DNA from 2 places in the Mesorhizobium sp. B2-8-9 genome. Region 2 is predicted to be linked to the other one. Evidence: predicted binding sites of a transcription regulator. Region 2 holds the regulator's gene; the other holds the start of a gene.
What was found. Region 2 encodes HrcA, which represses chaperone genes, less so after heat shock. Its sites were predicted from a motif close to GTTAGCACTCNCNNNNNGNGAGTGCTAAC; they were not measured.
Positions count from the first base shown of each region.

Region 1: a site for HrcA is predicted at 2,427-2,455, ahead of groES (co-chaperone GroES). Genes of this name have one in related genera too.

Region 1 covers NZ_VFTQ01000040.1:33,500-38,418, forward strand. The annotation lists gene FJ423_RS30330 (Hsp20/alpha crystallin family protein) at 326-835, opposite strand; gene FJ423_RS30335 (Hsp20 family protein) at 924-1,400, opposite strand; gene FJ423_RS30340 (usg protein) at 1,641-1,913, opposite strand; gene FJ423_RS30345 (hypothetical protein) at 1,927-2,274, opposite strand; gene groES (co-chaperone GroES) at 2,605-2,919, shown strand; gene groL (chaperonin GroEL) at 2,981-4,609, shown strand; gene FJ423_RS30360 (hypothetical protein) at 4,686-4,898, shown strand.
Region 2 covers NZ_VFTQ01000042.1:2,096-7,014, forward strand. The annotation lists gene rdgB (RdgB/HAM1 family non-canonical purine NTP pyrophosphatase) at 1-287, opposite strand, end outside; gene FJ423_RS30645 (VOC family protein) at 287-697, opposite strand; gene rph (ribonuclease PH) at 882-1,598, opposite strand; gene hrcA (heat-inducible transcriptional repressor HrcA) at 1,797-2,879, shown strand; gene FJ423_RS30665 (hypothetical protein) at 2,951-3,148, shown strand; gene FJ423_RS30670 (sorbosone dehydrogenase family protein) at 3,268-4,608, shown strand.

The sequences.
Region 1 (4,919 bases), on a different contig from region 2:
AAATTAAGGTTATCGCCGGTCCCAATCTGATGCGGATCCGCGCTAGGTGAGCCCCTCTCCCGTTCCTAACATATGTTAGCTTTCTCTCCGGATAGGTGCTGAAAGCATGCGCAGCAGAAGGGAAAGACAGCGAGCTGCTTGTCATCATTCAGATGAGCGATGCGAAGACTTCTGGACGGAAAAAAGAAGCTCCCGCCGTATAAATTTTCTCTTCCTCGGCCGCCCATGATCGATCGAGTGGAGTTGCTTGCGCGAGCATCCGGTTGCCGTGGCTCTATGGGAGTCGACGCGGGAGGCGGATGGGCCGACCTCCCGCGTCGGTGCATCAACTCTTGATGTCGATGCGCTTGACCTGCGACTGCGCCTTCTCGCTCTTCGGCAAGGTGACGGTCAGCACGCCGTTCTTGAAGCGGGCATCCACCTCGTCTTCCTTGACCTCGTAGCCGACCGGGATGCGGCGCTCGAAGCGGCCGTAATAGCGCTCGGAGAACTGCCTATCCTTGTCCTCCGTCTCGGAGCGCTTCTCGCCTCTCAGCGTCAGCACGCCGTCGTCGAGCAGGACCTCGATGTCTCTCTGTTCGAGGCCAGGCACCTCGGCCATCACCTTGATCTCCTTCTCGCCGTTGGAGATCTCGACGCTCGGCCAACCGGCGCCGAGGGCGGAGACACCGCCAAGTGACGGCAACCGACTGTCGAAGCCGCGGAAAACGTCGTCAAACAGGCGGTTCACCTCGCGATGCAGCGACAGGAACGGATCGCGCTCACCGTCGCGGAATATGCTTGGAAGCTGGTTGCCGTTGCTCCGGCCCCAGGGGATCAGATCACGGACACTCATGGTTTGCTCCTTTCTGTTCATCGGCTCGAAAAGCTCCTACGCGCCGCGCAGTGCCCGGCGCGTAGCGCGGATGCGCTCACAGAAGCCCTCAGGCGGCGTGCTTCTCGCCTTCGATCTTCTTTGTCGTGCCTTTGAGCGTTGCCTTGTCGGCCGCGATCTCGATCCGCCGCGGTTTCATCTCTTCTGGAATTTCGCGCTTCAGATCGATCGTCAGCAGCCCATTGACCAAGCTGGCGCCAACGACCTTGACGTGGTCGGCAAGCTCGAAGCGGCGCTGGAATGCACGGCCGGCGATGCCACGATGCAGGTACTCGCCCTTGTCCTCGCCGGCTTTCTGGCCAGAGACCATGAGCATGTTCTGCTCCTGGGTAATGGCCAGTTCGTCCTGCGAGAACCCAGCCACCGCCATACTGATGCGGTAGTCGTCGTCTGCGGTCTTGGCGATGTCATAGGGTGGCCAATTATCGACGGTCTCGATCCGGCTCGCCGTCTCGAGCGCGTTCAGCATTCGATCGAAGCCGATGCTCGACCGGAACAGGGGACTGAAGTCAAACGTGGTTCTCATAGCTACATCCTCCATTGAGCAACATAGATACGAGGGGCGCCAAGGAAGCGGCGCCCCTTGACCTTGCCGGTCTCTCAAGCACCGGCGTAATCGATCTGGGAATTCAACACGGGCACGTCAAGGCCCCGCTCCGAAGCCGCCTTCAAGGTCGTGAAAGTCAGTCCCTTCGTCTGCATGCAGGCAGGCGAATCATGAGTTGGAGGCGGCCGCACAACCACGACCGCCTCGGGGAGCTGATCTTCAATGGATCGCGATGATCCCGTCGACGGCCCGCCACTCCGACGCCCTGATGAGCCGATGGTGAGCGACACGGACAGAATGCAAGGCGCCAGCCAGCTCGCGCTGCCAAAAGCCCAGAAAGCCCCTCAGCGCCGGGAAATCCGGGGCAAGATCATAGTCCTGCCAGACGTAAAGCTGGAGCAGGCTGGGATGGTCGGGCAGATGATAATGGATCTCGGCAGTGGTCAAGCCATACCCATTCATCTGCAAGCGGAATTCCTTGCTGACCGCCATCGCCTTCGGGCCTTCACGCGCTCAGCCGGTCGACCACCTGCCGGTGGTCGTCATCGGCAGGGCCGCTGGGCGGCGGAGCCAGCGCATCAAGCCGGCGCAGCGCATCCATGATGTCGTCGAAGGAGACCGGCCGCTCGGTGCCCGGCGGCTGGCGCAGCGCCGGCATCGATTCCACGGCGCAAGCATCGGACGCCCAGGACGAAAGGATCGCCCGCTTTTCCCATATATCGAGCGAGCCGTCCTCCAGCACATCCCGCGGGTGCTGAAAATGCCTGGCCGGCGACAGCAGCCGGTCGAGCGAAAGGTCTGATAGTTCGGGAGCTAGGGAAGGAATGATCGGCGAAAGCGTCTGTCGGTCCATTTCTGTCCTCCGTCTCCAAAAACTCCTTGCTTCGGGTTCCAATTTCTCACCGGTCCCGGCGCTGCCGGGCACCGATAATCTTGTTCAACTCAATCGCGAATTCAAGCCTCTCCGTTATCGGAGCGGGCCAATTTACCGCATGTTTTCAGCGCGCTAGCACTCAACGGTCGAGAGTGCCAAAAAATTTGCGGTACCCCCTTGAAAGTAGATGAAGGCAAAATTAGCTCGACATGCGCGCGATGCCGAAAGGGTCGCGCGAGCCCCGCTCCGGTCCTGCCGGTCCGGAGCGGAGGAACTGCTCGCAATCTGTTTGTCCTGAAGGAGAACGATATGACGTTCCGTCCATTGCATGACCGCGTGCTCGTGCGCCGCATCGAGGCCGAAGAGAAGACGGCCGGCGGTATCATCATCCCCGACACTGCCAAGGAAAAGCCGCAGGAAGGCGAAGTCATCGCCGTCGGCCCGGGGGCCCGCGACGAGAGCGGCAAGCTCGTGCCCCTCGACGTGAAGGTCGGCGACCGCATTTTGTTCGGCAAGTGGTCCGGCACCGAGATCAAGCTCAACGGCGAGGATCTGCTCATCATGAAGGAAAGCGATGTGATGGGCGTGATCGAGCAGGCCGCGACGCTGAAGAAAGCCGCCTGACCGGGGCTTCGATAGAACCGCAACCCAGTCAATGAAAGCTGCCTAAACAAGGAGTGATCCAATGGCTGCCAAGGAAGTCAAATTCCATTCCGACGCCCGCGAGCGCATGCTGCGCGGCGTCAACATCCTCGCCGACGCGGTGAAGGTGACGCTCGGTCCGAAGGGTCGCAACGTCGTCATCGACAAGTCGTTCGGCGCGCCCCGCATCACCAAGGACGGCGTCACCGTCGCCAAGGAGATCGAGCTCGAGGACAAGTTCGAGAACATGGGCGCCCAGATGGTCCGCGAAGTCGCTTCGAAGACCAGCGACATCGCCGGCGACGGCACCACCACTGCCACCGTGCTTGCCCAGGCGATCGTTCGCGAAGGGGCTAAGGCCGTTGCCTCGGGCATGAACCCGATGGATCTGAAACGCGGTATCGACAAGGCGGTGGATGCTGTCGTCGCCGAACTCAAGGTCAACGCCCGCAAGATCACCAGCAACGACGAGATCGCACAGGTCGGCACCATCTCGGCCAATGGCGATGCCGAGATCGGCCGCTTCCTGGCCGAGGCTATGGAAAAAGTCGGCAACGAAGGCGTCATCACCGTCGAGGAAGCCAAGACGGCCGAGACCGAGCTGGAAGTCGTGGAAGGCATGCAGTTCGATCGCGGCTATCTCTCGCCCTATTTCATCACCAATCAGGACAAGATGCGCGTCGAGCTCGAAGAGCCCTATGTGCTGATCCACGAGAAGAAGCTCAGCAATCTGCAGGCGCTGCTGCCGGTGCTCGAGGCCGTGGTGCAGTCCGGCAAGCCGCTGCTGATCATCGCCGAGGATGTCGAAGGCGAGGCTCTGGCCACGCTCGTCGTCAACAAGCTGCGCGGCGGGCTTAAGGTCGCCGCCGTCAAGGCTCCGGGCTTCGGTGACCGCCGCAAGGCCATGCTGGAGGACATCGCCATCCTGACCGGCGGCACGGCCATTAGCGAGGATCTCGGCATCAAGCTGGAGAACGTCACGCTGGAGATGCTCGGCCGCGCCAAGAAGGTCGCGATCGAGAAGGAGAACACCACCATCGTCGATGGTGCCGGCAAGAAGGAGGAGATCCAGGGCCGCATCACGCAAATCAAGGCGCAGATCGAGGAGACCACCTCCGACTATGATCGCGAGAAGCTGCAGGAGCGGCTGGCCAAGCTCGCCGGCGGCGTTGCCGTGATCCGCGTCGGCGGCGCGACGGAAGTGGAGGTCAAGGAGAAGAAGGACCGCGTCGACGACGCGCTGCACGCCACGCGCGCGGCGGTCGAGGAAGGTATCCTGCCCGGCGGCGGCGTTGCCCTGCTCAGGGCGGCCAAGGCGCTCGACACAGTCGCCGTCGACAACCCGGACCAGAGATACGGCGTCGATATCGTGCGGCGCGCGATCGAGGCTCCGGCGCGCCAGATCGCCGAGAACAGCGGGTCGGAAGGTTCGATCATCGTCGGCAAGCTGCGCGAGAAGACCGAATTCGCCTATGGCTGGAACGCCCAGACCGGCGAATATGGCGACCTCTACAAACAGGGCGTCATCGATCCCGCCAAGGTCGTGCGCACCGCGCTGCAGGATGCGGCCTCGGTTGCCGGACTGCTCGTCACCACCGAGGCCATGGTGGCCGAGAAGCCGAAGAAGGAGGCCGCTCCGGCCATGCCGGCTGGCGCCGGCATGGACTTCTGAGACGCCGACGGGAGCCCGCTTCCGGCAACGGGAGCGGGCGTTTCGAAATGCACGATGGGAGGCCATTATGGATATGATGAGCGGCAATGGCTCGGTTCCGGCGCCGACGCGCCCGGCAAGCGAATTCCTCGCTTATGAAGCCGAATGCCGAAGCGCATTGAAGCCGCTGCTGGCAGGCTTGCTCGACACGGCCGAATCCGCCGGGTGGAACCGGCGGACCGTCGCCTCAACGCTGATGTTTCTTGCCGCACAGCACGTGTCGGCCACCGAAACATCCGGGGGCGGCTAGCAAAATCGGGCCCCGCCTCCA
Region 2 (4,919 bases):
GCGGTATAGACACCGGGCGCGCCGTCGAGCGCGTCGACGCAGAGCCCGGAATCGTCCGACAGCGCCGGCAGGCCGGTCGCCTTGGCGGCGGCATACGCCTTGATATAGGCGTTCTCCTCGAAGGTGGTGCCGGTCTCGTCCGGTTCGGGCAGGCCGTATTCCTTGGCCGATTTCGCCTCGAATCCGAACGGCGCCATCAGGTCGGCGAATTCGCGCAGCTTGCCTTCATTGTGGCTGGCGACGACGATCTTTTTTTCCCCAAGGGAATGAAAAGGTTGCGAGTGCATCAGAAACCCCAGATCCTTGGCTCGGCGAACTCGATCGAATTGCCGGACGGGTCGCGGATATAGATCGAGTGCCCGCCCTGCGGCCATTCGAAATCGCTTTCGATGGCGATGTTGTTGGCGGCGAGATGCCTGCGCCATGCGGCGATTTCATCGGCGGTTGCCGCAAAGCAGAGGTGCCCTTCGCCGGCCGTGCCATGCGGCGGCACCTTCAGCCGAGCGTCCGGCGCCGGCGGGATTTTCGTTGCCTCGGCGTTGAAGAGAAGCAATACGCCGTCGCCGCAGCGGAAGAAAACGTGGCGCCCTTCGACCTTGCCCAAGGCTTCGAGGCCGATGACGTTGCGGTAGAAGGCTTCGGCGGCGTGTAGGTCTGTGACGTAGAGGGCGGATTCGAGGATTGCGGAGGGTATCACGAGGCCCCCCTCTCTGCCCTGCCGGGCATCTCCCCCTCAAAGGGGAAGATTGGCAGCTTCGGCGAAGGCGCCATTCTTGCAACGCTGGCGATTGGCGAAAGCCGTCGTGACACCCAATCTCCCCCCTTGAGGGGGAGATGGCCGGCAGGCCAGAGAGGGGGGCCTAGGCTCGGCATTCGGAAACCTACGCCACCGCCATCTGCTGCAGGCTCACCAGCCGCGAAATGCCCTTCTTCGCCAAGCCCATCAGCGCCGCGAACTGCTCCTCGGAGAAAGGCTCGCCCTCGGCCGTGCCCTGGATCTCGACGATGCCGCCCTTGCCGGTCATGACGAAATTGGCGTCGGTGCCGGCCGAGGAATCCTCCAGGTAATCAAGATCGATGACCGGCTGGCCGTCATGGATGCCGCAGGAAATTGCCGCGACATGGTCCTTCAGCACCTTGGCGACGCTCACCATCTGGCGCGCTTCCATCCAGCGCAGGCAATCGTAGAGCGCCACCCAGCCGCCGGTGATCGAGGCCGTGCGGGTGCCGCCATCGGCCTGGATGACGTCGCAGTCGACGGTGATCTGCTGCTCGCCCAGCGCCTGCAGGTCGACCACGGCACGCAGCGAGCGGCCGATCAGCCGCTGGATCTCCAGCGTGCGGCCGCCCTGCTTGCCGGCGGAGGCTTCGCGCCGCATGCGCTCGCCGGTCGAGCGCGGCAGCATGCCGTATTCGGCCGTCACCCAGCCCTTGCCGGAATTGCGCATCCAGGCCGGCACCTTTTCCTCCAGGCTGGCCGTGCACAGGACATGCGTGTCGCCGAACTTCACCAGGCACGAGCCTTCGGCGTGCTTGGAGACGCCGCGCTCGAAGGAGATGGCGCGCATTTCGTCGGCTTGGCGTTTGGAGGGGCGCATTCGGCCTTCTTTCTTGTCGTTTCCGGAATCGTGGCCGGCTTGTAGACGCATGCGGGGCAAGTCGCAAAGGAAAAGGACGCCGCGCAGGAAAACGGGCCGCGCGACTGCAAACGCGGCACCGTGTGACCGCGAGCGCGGCACCGGGTTGCGCCGCCGTAGCTTAAGTCTATATCTTTCGGAAGGAGGTTTCTCGCCGGAATGAACAAACCAGTCGATCCGACGTCGCAGTCGCCGGTACTTCAGTCACTCGACATGCGCTCGCGCGATATCTTCCGGCGGATTGTCGATTCCTATCTGCGCGACGGCGAGCCGGTTGGCTCGCGCAGCCTGTCGCGCATCCTGCCCTCCTCGCTGTCGCCCGCCACCATCCGCAACGTGATGAGCGACCTCGAGCATCTGGGGCTGATCTACGCGCCGCATGTTTCCGCCGGGCGGCTGCCGACCCAGACCGGCCTGCGCTTTTTCGTCGACGCCTTCATGGAGCTGGGCGACCTTTCCGACGACGAGCGCCGCACCATCGAGGCGCAGGTGCGCGCCTCCGGCTCGGGCGCGACGCTGGAGCATATGCTGACCGAGGCCAGCCAGATGCTGTCGGGCATGTCGCGCGGCGCCGGCCTCGTGCTCGCCTCCAAGCACGAGGTGGCGCTGAAGCACATCGAATTCATCCAGCTCGAGCCCGCAAAGGCGCTCGCCGTGCTGGTGTCGCAGAACGGTGATGTCGAGAACCGCGTCGTCGACCTGCCGGCCGGCACCACCGTGTCGCAGCTGCACGAAGCGTCCAATTTCCTCAATGCGCATATCCGTGGCCGGACGCTGGCCGAGGCGCGGGCGGAAATCGCCCGCATCAAGGACGAGACCAGGGCGGCCCTCGACACGCTGTCGCAGGATCTGGTCGAGAAAGGCCTCGCGGTCTGGGCCGGCGCCGAAAGCGGCCTGCCGGCGCGCCTTATCGTGCGCGGCCGCGCCAATCTCCTGGAAAACGTCACCGCCCAAGCGGACATCGAATTGCTTCGCCATCTGTTCGAGGATTTGGAAACCCAGGACGGACTGCTGCAGCTGCTCGATCTCGCCGAAGAGGGGCCGGGCGTGCGCATCTTCATCGGCTCGGAGAACAAGCTGTTTTCGCTGTCCGGCTCCTCGCTGGTCGTCGCCCCCTATCGCGACAAGGACGCCCGCGTCGTCGGCGCGCTTGGCGTCATCGGGCCGACCCGCCTGAACTACGCCCGCATCGTGCCGATGGTCGATTACACTGCACAACTGATTTCCCGCATGCTTCGTTAGGTGTATCGATATTCAGGTGAGGCCGGCCTGACCTGAACCTCGACACAGCTGAGGGTGCAAAGGAGAAGAACATGGCGCTGGAATCGCTCAAGGCCCAGATCAGCCTGCTGCTCGAGGAAATGGTGAACCAGCCCGAGGACGAGCACGAGATCCAGGAGCAGCTGCGCGAGAAATTGAGGGAGATGCGCGCCATGGGCCTGCCCCTGCCGGCTGATCTCGTCGAGTTGGAAAAGCGCCTCGACGACGACCTGGATGCCGAAGAGGCCTGAGGCCGGCAAGTCACGTGCGCGAGCTTCTCTTTTCGATCGTTAGCCCAATATGTTCTGTCTCCGGGGCCTTATCGACTGAGGCACCCGAGGGCAGGACATAGGCAGAGACGGAGGACAGCATGATGCGGATCGCCGGCCTTGCGGGCCTCGCGCTGGTTTTTGCCACGGCTGCCTTTGCGCAGCAGGCCGGTCAGCCCTTGCTCAGCGGCGAAAAAGCTTTCGGCGACTGGAAAGCCGACCGTCCGGGCGTGCGCCGGCTGCTGAAACCTGAGGATTTGCCGAAACCCGACATGACGGAGTCCGCTTCGAACGGCGGCGGCGTCACCGAGCGCCCCGAGGATGCGAAGCCAAAGCTTCCGCCTGGCTTTTCCGCCGAACTGATCGCATCCGGCATCGACAGTCCTCGCGTCGTGCGGGTGGCGCCGAACGGCGACCTCTTCGTTGCCGACAGCCGGGCGAACCAGGTGCGCGTCTATCGCCTGGCGGAAGGCAGCGCCAAGCCTGCACAGGAGTCGATCTTCGCCAAGGGCCTGACCCGGCCCTACGGCATCGCCTTCTACCCGCCGGGCGACAAGCCGCAATGGGTCTATGTCGCCAACAGCAACAGCGTCGTCCGCTTCCCCTATCGCGAGGGTGACCTCGAAGCGTCGGGCAAGCCGGAAACCATCGTCGCCAAAGTCCCCGCCAGCCACCACTGGACGCGCGACATCGCCTTCTCGCCCGACGGCAAGACGCTCTATCTGTCGGTCGGCTCCGGCTCCAACATCGCCGAGGACATGGGCGCGAAGCCGAAGGGCGGTGTCGAGGCGTGGACGAAATCGCAGCCGCTGGGCGAGGCCTGGGGTCCGGAACAGGGCCGCGCCGATGTGCTGGCCTTCGACCCCGACGGCAACAACCGCAGAACCGTCGCCACCGGCCTGCGCAACTGTTCCGGCATGACCATGCAGCCGGCGACGGGCGCGCTCTGGTGCGTCGTCAACGAGCGCGACGAGCTTGGCGACAACACCCCCTTCGAATATGCCACCGCGGTGAAGGAAGGCGCCTTCTATGGCTGGCCCTGGTATTATATCGGCGACAATGAGGACCCGCGCCACGAGGGCGCCCGCCCCGATCTCGCCGGCAAGGTCACGGTTCCGGACGTGCTGATACAGGCGCATTCGGCGCCGCTCAACATCGCCTTCTATGATGGCGCCAACTTCCCGGCCGATTTTAAGGGCGACGCCTTCGTCACGCTGCACGGCTCGTGGAACCGCAATGTCCGCACCGGCTACAAGGTGGTGCGGCTGAGGTTCAAGGACGGCAAGCCGACCGGCGAATACGAGGACTTCGCCACCGGCTTCGTCATATCCGACGACGCGGTCTGGGGCCGGCCGGTCGGCGTCGCCGTGGCCAGCGACGGCGCGCTGATCCTGACCGAGGACGGCAACGGGACGATCTGGCGTATTACGTATGGTGGGTAGCTCCCCCAACCTCGTCATTCCAGGGCGGAGCAGCCGCGAAGCGGCGTCGCGGAGACCCTGGAATCCATTCCGTGACCCTGATCAAAGAGTGCAGCGGCGCAGAATTCTGCACAGTTGTGGCGCTCGGAGGTCACGGAATGGATCCTCGGGTCTGCGCGCGTCGCTTCGCTCCTTGCTCCGCCCGTGGATGACGAGGTTGGGACGCTCCAGCCAATCTCCAAGGCGCCCGCCGGGCGACCGGCCAAATGCCCGTGCCAGTCGCGCTGGCGTAACGAATTCCAGTGCGAGGGAATTGATAAAAACCCAGCCCC